2 regions of the Clostridium sp. 19966 genome follow, and region 1 is predicted to be linked to the other one. Evidence: a T-box and tRNA genes for the amino acid it is inferred to sense, from the RefSeq annotation. Region 1 holds a T-box; the other holds one or more tRNA genes.
The links. A T-box is a leader RNA that pairs with one kind of tRNA and senses whether it is charged. The one in region 1 lies ahead of gltX (glutamate--tRNA ligase), so its partner is inferred to be a tRNA-Glu.

Region 1 (4,430 bases):
TGCATAAGCCATGGAATCAAAACAGGCATGGGTACCAGCATAAATGAAGAGAAGAAAGCAGTTGAATCTGGATACTGGCATCTTTACAGATATAATCCTCTGTTAAAAAATCAAGGAAAGAATCCTTTTGTATTAGATTCCAAAGAGCCAAATAGCTCTTATATAGACTTTATTAAAGGAGAGATACGTTACGCATCACTGATGAATGTCTTCCCTGATAGCGTGGACGAAGCCTTTAAATTATCTGAAGATTTGGCTCAAGACAGATACATGCTCTACAGAAAACTATCAGAACTGCAGTATTAAAACAAAACCTAAAAAATAAGCAGATTAAAAGGTACTATCATTAAAAATAGTACCTTTTATAAATTATATAATATTATTTTTCATTAGTATCCACATATTCCTTAGCATTTATCACGTCCACTTCGCTAGGAATACTCACCTGAGAAACAGGTTTTAATTTATCTTCATTTGCCCAAGCAGCTGTATCATGCTTTTCGATAGGTATCTTAATAAATGCATCCTTCACTTTATCATTTCCCATAGTTACTCCTCCTCTCTTTTAAATAGTATCTGCATTTTTAAAAATCAAATACTAAATGCCACCTAAAAAATCAGCTGCTTCCGTTAATCTTTTTTCAAATCTGCTTTTTCCTATAAGCTTAATACTTTCATACAAGTCTGGAGTGATGCTACTTTTTGTTAAAGCAATCCTTATAACCATAGCTACATCACCTACATGACCTTTATATTTATCCTTATTTTTCTTAAAATCTTTAACTTTAGAGGCATATCCTAAGCTTTCACCAAATTTCTTCAAATTATTAAACCACTTTTCTTGGTCATCATTATCATCATAAAATTCTTTATACTTTGTTAAAATTTCTTTAATTGCTTTTTTATCCATGAATTCTGGGAATTGAAACATTTTATTATAAGAATCATATAATTCATCAAAGAAAAAATATAAATCTTTTTTCACATCTGTCCACTTACTTATATCTTTTCTTGGTTTTTCAGATTCTCTTTCTATATTAAATACCTTAATTCCATAATCTTTATCGGACTTAAATAGGTTAGCCATTTCCTCATCATAGACTTCTGCCCACTTTATATAAGAATTATATACTTCTACAGCTGTCATATCAGCCACCATTTCTTTGCTTATGTCCATAAGCTTATTTAAATCAAATAAAGCTCCCGAAGCACTCATCTTTTCTATATCTACAAAGAATTCTGTATAGGCCTTTTTCTTATTTTCTCTTCTCCAATCTTCAAAATTTGAATTTGCTATATGCAGAAGATATTCTATAACAGCTTTAGGCAGATATCCTTGTTCATCATAGTAATTAAAAGAAAGCTCTGGATCTTTTCGCTTACTGAGTTTCCTTTTAGATGTTCCATCCATTTTCATTAATGTAGAAGTATGAGCATACTCCACTCTTTTGAAGCCAAGCATATCAAAAAGTTGAATATGAATAGGTGTAGAAGAAAGCCACTCCTCACCCCTTACCACCAATGTGGTTCTCATTAGGTGATCATCTACTGCATGAGCAAAATGATAGGTTGGAAGTCCATCGGATTTTAATATTACAATATCCTGAATATTTTCAGGCATACTAATTTCTCCTTTTATCCTATCTCTAAAGGTAATCCTTTTATCAGGAGTCCCCTGTGATTTTAATCTAATTACATATTCCTTTCCAGAGGCTAAGTTTTCCTCTATTTCTTTCAATTTTATACTTCTATGCTTAGCAAATTTCCCGTAGTACCCTGTATTCACCTTTATGCTCTCTTGAAACTTTCTAAGATTATTCAAATCTTCATTAGAACAAAAGCATGGATATGCTAATCCCTTTTCTATAAGAGCTTTAACATAACATTTGTAGATATCAATTCTATCACTTTGCGTATATGGACCATAAGCTCCCTTTTCATTTTTTTCATCAATGCTTCCTTCATCAAAAAAAATATTATAAGTCTTAAGCCCTTTTACGACGTCCTCTATACTCCCTTTCACTTCTCGTTTTTTATCAGTATCTTCTATTCTTAAATAAAAGATGCCGCCAGTCTGATGAGCCAATCTTTCATCAATTAAAGAACCAAATATGCTTCCTAAGTGTAAAAATCCTGTAGGGCTTGGAGCAAATCTAGTAATCATAGCTCCATCCTTTAATTGTCTTTCAGGATATATTTTTTCATAATATTCAGTAGTAGTTTTTATATCAGGCAGAAGTAAATCTGCAATTAATTTATAATTATCCATATTATCCATCCTTTCGTTATAAATAAAAAAGCCCTTCATCCTAATAGGACGAAAGACTATCTTCCGCGGTACCACCTAAATTGACAATAGTTCCACTTAATAATTAGCTGAAATTTTTTGGCCACAAAAACTTCAATTAACTTCTCCAATAACGTGAAGAACTCCGTAGAATCTACTCAATGTTTTTCAATTCCATGCTCCAAGGCTTCTTTCAAAGAATTCAAATGCCGAATTTCCACCATCATCGGCTCTCTTTAACTATTTACTTCTCCTACTCTTCCTCTTCACTGCATTTATATTAATGCATTAATTTTTCTCATGTTACATCTTTTCAAACATATTGTCAATACTATTTTTTGTTAGCAAATTGATTTATATAACACTTTTTCTATAAAGATATCCAAGAGCGTTGCATCAAATTGAGTTCCTGCATTTCTTTTTAATTCTTCTATAGCTACTTCTTCAGGTAATGCATCTCTGTAGCTTCTTTCGCTAACCATGGCATCATAAGCATCAGCTATTGAAATAATCCGCGCTTGAAGAGGTATTTCTTCGCTTTTTAAAGCTCTAGGATATCCTTTTCCATCCCATCTTTCGTGATGTGCCAGCACATACTGAGCTATTTCCTGCATATCACTTACAGTGCTAAGAATTCTATATCCTATCTCTGGATGCTGCTTTATTTCATTCCATTCATTTTCCGTTAATTTTCCGTTTTTATTTAGTATATTTTCTTCTATAGCTATCTTGCCTATATCATGTAAAAGTCCTACAGTTTTTAATTCTCTTACTCTATCCTCTGGAAATTGCAAAGCTCTTCCCATAGCTTCGCATAGATTTGAGACTCTATGTGAGTGCTGCTCTTCTCTCTTATTTTTTTCATGAAGAGTACTTATTATAGTATTTATAGTTTTCCCTCGCATGCTTGGTCTTTGAAATAATTTTATTTTGTACATATTGTCCTCTGATTTTTTCAGTATATCTGAAATTCTTTCAGTAGGCTCTTTCTTTGTAGCATATCCAAAGGAAACGGATATATCAATAGAATTAATTTTTTCTGTCAATTCTAGGCTTTCTATATACTTAACAATATTCTCAGCTCTATCACAATCTGTTTTGGGAAGCAAAATTATAAATTCATCACCGGACAATCTAGCAAGCACATCTCCTTCTATACATGCTTTTTTTAATAACTCAGCTACTTTTATTAGCAATTTATCTCCAAATACATGTCCAAAAGAATCATTTATAAGCTTCAGCCCATTAACATCAGCCATTATAATAGTTAGAGGCAGATTTTCTTCCTTATCAAGCTCTCGTAATTTTTCTTCGAAAAATCTCCTATTATGCAATCCTGTCAATTGATCATGATAACTTAGGTATTTTAAATTATTTTCACTTGCTATTAAAGCCAATTCATTGCGTCTCTCAACTGTCATATTCCTAGATATAGCCAGAACCTCTTTATCATTGCTTTTTACCATTCTTACTTCAAAGTAATGTTCTTTTCCGGAAATATCTAATTTATATTGAAATGTTTGTAATTTTCCATTTTCAATAACTAAAGCTAATTTCTCCATTGCATTCTTTGCTACATCTTCTGGCATTAATTCCGAAATACTTTTCCCAATAAATTTAATTTTAGGCACTAATAATAAGCCTTCATCTCCAGAAGTGCAATCCAAAAAGTACCCTTTATCATCGATAACAAATAATAAATCTGGAATAGCATTTACAATAGCTTTATTCTTCTCCTCGCTAGCTGCCAGTTTTCTCTCACTCTCAGCAATTTGTTCATATTGAATTCTTAACTCTTCTTCCGAAGCAGTGAGCTGCTGAACATAAGCTTGAAGTTCTTCATTAGCCGCGGCTAATTCTTCATTACTTTTATTTAGTTTAGTTTCTGCTGCATCCACCTTTTTTATAAGCCGTTTTATTAACATATAGATTATCAAGGTTGTTATAAATACGTATAACCATCCTTTGTAGGTACTTATAAGTAATAGCATGCCGTTATCAATTGAAATTTTACTTGCTTCCAAATCAGTAATGTAAATCCATAGTAGTCCAATAATAAGATAGGTTAGACATATTTTTACTGCCTCATACTCTAGCTTACTTTTTCTTTGAGACCTAAAAATTATCATGAATTTTTTCAACT
Region 2 (4,430 bases), on a different contig from region 1:
TTATATCCTGAAGCTCTGCTGAATTTACGGAAGCTTTATCTGCACTAATTAATGTTATATTACTAAAAGTGTATTTATAAACATAGTTTTTAGATACTGATGCGATAAGCACTCCTATATTAAGATTTCTAGTTGTTGAAACATTGATTTCATTATCATCTGCATATTTGAAATCCGTTATATTCATATCCTTTGTAAATTTGTCATTTACATTAAAAGCTTTTCCTCCAAATATTCCATCATAGCTTACATTTTCATTCATGTTTTTATTTATAAGCTGTGCCAGCTTATCCTTTGAAAGACTCTGAGAGGGTGTCAGCTTAAAATCCTCTTGACTTTGTCTATCTACACTTGATATCTGCCAATTTTGTTCATCAAAAGTGAGTTTGCACTTTAATTTTCCTTCTGCGGAAGCTATACCGCTATCTAGAGTAACATCTGCTACTATTTCTTCACTGTCATTTGGAAAATCGGTTTTTTTATCGGATATGTTTATTTTTTTAACATTCTTATCACTTATGGCTATGGTTTCACTGCCTATAGTTATGTTAGCTCCTTTTAAAAGCTGAATAAACGAATCTTCATTTACTCCTGTCAATGGTTCAACCTTAATTCCATTATTTATATTTAGGTTTCCATTAAGCTTCCATGAATTTTTAGATACTTCTTTATAATTAGCCTGCAGACTTCCCGTAACCTTTATGCTGCTGTCTGCCAAAATGAAATTGGCAAGTATTTTTTGGGTATCCTTATCTTTTTTGTTTTCAGTGATTGATATGCTTTTTATGTAATCTTTTTTTACCTCAAACTTCGTCCCTTTAGGCAGTGTTATAACTTTCCCCAAAAGATCCGAGGTTATGTTAGATTCATTTACGGACTGATTTAAAAAGAACTTATCCCCTATTATTGCTATTACAATAACCACCGCTATGGTAGCTACCGTTAATAAAAATCTTTGATCTTTCACAATGGTTTTAGCTTTACTAATATACTGCTGACGCTTAATAGCTCTTTGCTCAGCCTTTTTTCTTCTTGCTTCTTGCTTTATTTGCTCATCTGTTATTTTAGGCATATCTAAAGTATTTCCAAGCTTTGCTTCCTTAGGAGGTTCATTTTCTTCAGAATTAAAATCATCTGCTGCTCCCTCTCTTGGAACAAAGTCTATGTTTATCTTGCAGCCGCAATATGGACAAAATTTTAAGCCTTCTGTGTACTCAAACTCCTTATTACAGTTACCACAAATCATTAATAATTCACCTCCACTTCTTTTTATTTGACTTCGAAGTGTATTAATTACATTATATTATTTTTAACCAATTTCAACAACATAGGAATAAATAAATTATTCTTTATCAATATTCTCTTAAAACATAGCCTAATTTTTATATAACGAAAAAGGCTTCGATAAATAATCGAAGCCTTTAGTTTAAGCTGGCAATAGGAATCGAACCTACAACCTGCTGATTACAAGTCAGCTGCTCTACCGTTGAGCCATGCCAGCATATGGCGACCCAGAAGGGACTCGAACCCTCGACCTCCGGCGTGACAGGCCGGCACTCTAACCAACTGAGCCACTGGGCCATATAAAAGTGGTGGGCACAACAGGGCTCGAACCTGTGACCCTCTGCTTGTAAGGCAGATGCTCTCCCAGCTGAGCTATGCGCCCACTTTTGGTGACTCCTAGGGGAATCGAACCCCTGTTACCACCGTGAAAGGGTGGTGTCTTGACCGCTTGACCAAGGAGCCATGCAAGAATATATAAACAAAGTATCCGGAATTCAAACCCTCATCTACTTTGAGTCTGAATAATGGCGACCCAGAAGGGACTCGAACCCTCGACCTCCGGCGTGACAGGCCGGCACTCTAACCAACTGAGCCACTGGGCCATTAAAAGTGGTGGGCACAACAGGGCTCGAACCTGTGACCCTCTGCTTGTAAGGCAGATGCTCTCCCAGCTGAGCTATGCGCCCACTTTTGGTGACTCCTAGGGGAATTGAACCCCTGTTACCACCGTGAAAGGGTGGTGTCTTAACCGCTTGACCAAGGAGCCATATTGTCGTTTCTTATCATCTCGCGACCCGACATAGACTATAATACAAGAAAACTATATTAGTGTCAACACATTTTTTTATTTTTTTTGCTTATAATTTAATTTTTAAATTTTCTGTATTATCAGTCATTAAAACCCTTCATTAGAAGCATACTAATAGTCCATGTTTTAAAATAATATTGATATATTTATGTAACCCTAATTAATATGTGCTAAAATTATATTATTCATGCGGTAGCGCAAGGTTTATAATCAATATCTAATTAAACTATGAAGGATGATGAATTTGAAACATGATATTATAATAATCGGAGGAGGCGCCTCTGGAATCATAGCTGCTATATGTGCTAAAAATTACGGAATAAACGCAGCTATAATAGAAGGCAATGACCGAATAGGAAAAAAACTATTAACTACCGGAAATGGTAGATGCAATATTACGAATTCAACTATAGATGGTTATATACAGCAATATTTATCTGGAGCAGATATATATCTTCCATACCACTCCAGCATAAAAGATTTTTTTGTACCAGTTTTGAATTCTTTTAAGGTAAAAGATACTGTAGATTTTTTTAACAGTCTTGGTCTTCAATTAACCACCTTGGAAAATGGTAAAATGTATCCTATGTCTCTTCAAGCTTCTTCAGTTTTAGATATTTTAAGAATGTCCGTAGAAGAGCTTGAAATACCTATTTACTTTAATCACAAAGTAGATAATATAACTACTTCCAAAAATGGCTTTACCATAAACACTAAAAGCAATGGTTCCGAAGAAATATTTAAGTGCAGTAAGCTTATTATGTGCACAGGCGGAAAATCAGCTTCAGTTACTGGATCAGATGGAAGCGGATACAATTTAGCTAAAAAATTAGGTCATTCTATCATCAATACTCACCCAGCATTGGTTCAGTTAAAGCTAAATTATAAGAACTTAAAAGCACTATCTGGAATAAAATTTGATGGTTTTGCGGAAATATTTGTGGATAATGAAAGCAAAAAGAAAGAATTTGGAGAGATATTATTCACGGACTATGGTATATCAGGTCCTCCCATATTGCAGCTTAGCAGAATAGCTTCTTGCAATTTACACAAAAAAATCACCTTAAAAATAAATATGCTTCCAGATTATTCTGAGGAGACCTTAGATGATTTTATTGAAAACAGAAAAGCCTTATTTGGCTATAGAAGCATACATAATTCTTTTATTGGCATTATAAATAAAAAAATAATTCCTATACTATTAAAAGAAGCAGGTATTTCAGATATACATAAGCCTTTGCAGGATATGAACTGGAAAGAGAAAAAAGCTCTAATAAAACTGCTTATCTCTTGGGAATTTGAAGTTACGGATACTAACTCTTTTTCTAATGCTCAAGTTACCTCTGGCGGTATAAGCACTGAAGAAATCAATTCAATTACTCTAGAGTCTAAAATTGTAAAAGGCTTGTATTTTGCTGGAGAAATTATTGATGTGGATGGGGACTGCGGAGGCTTCAATCTTCAGTGGGCATGGAGCTCAGGGTATGTGGCAGCTAAAAGCTGTGCTGAATAATAAGTCCATGTTTTAAAAAAATGCTTATAAAGGCTTTGGTCGAAAAATAAATAGCAAGGGGCTATTGCGCAATGAATATAAAGTTATTTTAAAGGGAAATAGATAAGAACAAATTAATAATTAAAAAGTAAAAATTAAAAGTGAAGGTAAAATTCAGTCTTGCTGAATTTTTTATAAACTTATAATTTAAAGAAATCGACTCATAAAGAGACGATTCCCTCAATAACTATTAATTTTTACATCTTACTTCTTAATTGAATAAAATAAATAATCTTTTTGCGACAGCCCCCTATTTAATTTTATTCCCAAACTGTTTCTATTCTTGTAAGCTCTTTACCTTCTGAATCTTCTATGGCATGTAAATATTTTATACCATTCTCTTCAGATTCCACTTTTTGAATTTTAGCTTTAACAGTCTCCCCATAAGTGGTTTCTTTGTTGTAAGTAATTTTTATTCTATTAAGCTTGCGGTTTATCATAACATCAGTAGGAACAACCTCTAGGGCCCATTCTACGTATTTAACATTATTAACGTGCCTGTTAGTGTCTATATCGCTGTATCTTACATTAAAAAACTTTTCTCCATCAACCTCAGTGATTTCAGCTATGTTTTCTATATCTATAGTTTTAACTCCATTTCCTTCTACACCATAGGCCTTAAACATTTCCTCATTTACTCTTACTGGACGCCTTCTCTCGATATCCAACAAAAGCCATATGGAATCAGCCTCTACTATAACTTCACCGCTCTGATTTTCAATTTTAAATTTTCTGTAAGCATAAAACTTATTTATACCATAAGCTTCAGTGCTCACCTTTACTGTT

Region 2: it encodes a tRNA-Glu, which carries the amino acid that the T-box ahead of gltX (glutamate--tRNA ligase) is inferred to sense. The anticodon was not compared.

The regions. Positions count from the first base shown of each region.
Region 1 covers NZ_JACTOJ010000032.1:33,321-37,750, reverse strand. Annotated here, with positions in the region: gene nifJ (pyruvate:ferredoxin (flavodoxin) oxidoreductase) at 1-306, shown strand, start outside; gene IAI10_RS21760 (DUF3787 domain-containing protein) at 380-547, opposite strand; gene gltX (glutamate--tRNA ligase) at 599-2,269, opposite strand; T-box leader at 2,311-2,566, opposite strand; gene IAI10_RS21750 (HD domain-containing phosphohydrolase) at 2,629-4,430, opposite strand, start outside.
Region 2 covers NZ_JACTOJ010000021.1:54,145-58,574, reverse strand. Annotated here, with positions in the region: gene IAI10_RS18680 (hypothetical protein) at 1-1,246, opposite strand, end outside; tRNA gene IAI10_RS18675 (tRNA-Thr) at 1,430-1,501, opposite strand; tRNA gene IAI10_RS18670 (tRNA-Asp) at 1,505-1,581, opposite strand; tRNA gene IAI10_RS18665 (tRNA-Val) at 1,591-1,666, opposite strand; tRNA gene IAI10_RS18660 (tRNA-Glu) at 1,672-1,746, opposite strand; tRNA gene IAI10_RS18655 (tRNA-Asp) at 1,810-1,886, opposite strand; tRNA gene IAI10_RS18650 (tRNA-Val) at 1,895-1,970, opposite strand; tRNA gene IAI10_RS18645 (tRNA-Glu) at 1,976-2,050, opposite strand; gene IAI10_RS18640 (NAD(P)/FAD-dependent oxidoreductase) at 2,337-3,605, shown strand; gene IAI10_RS18635 (acyl-ACP thioesterase domain-containing protein) at 3,905-4,430, opposite strand, start outside.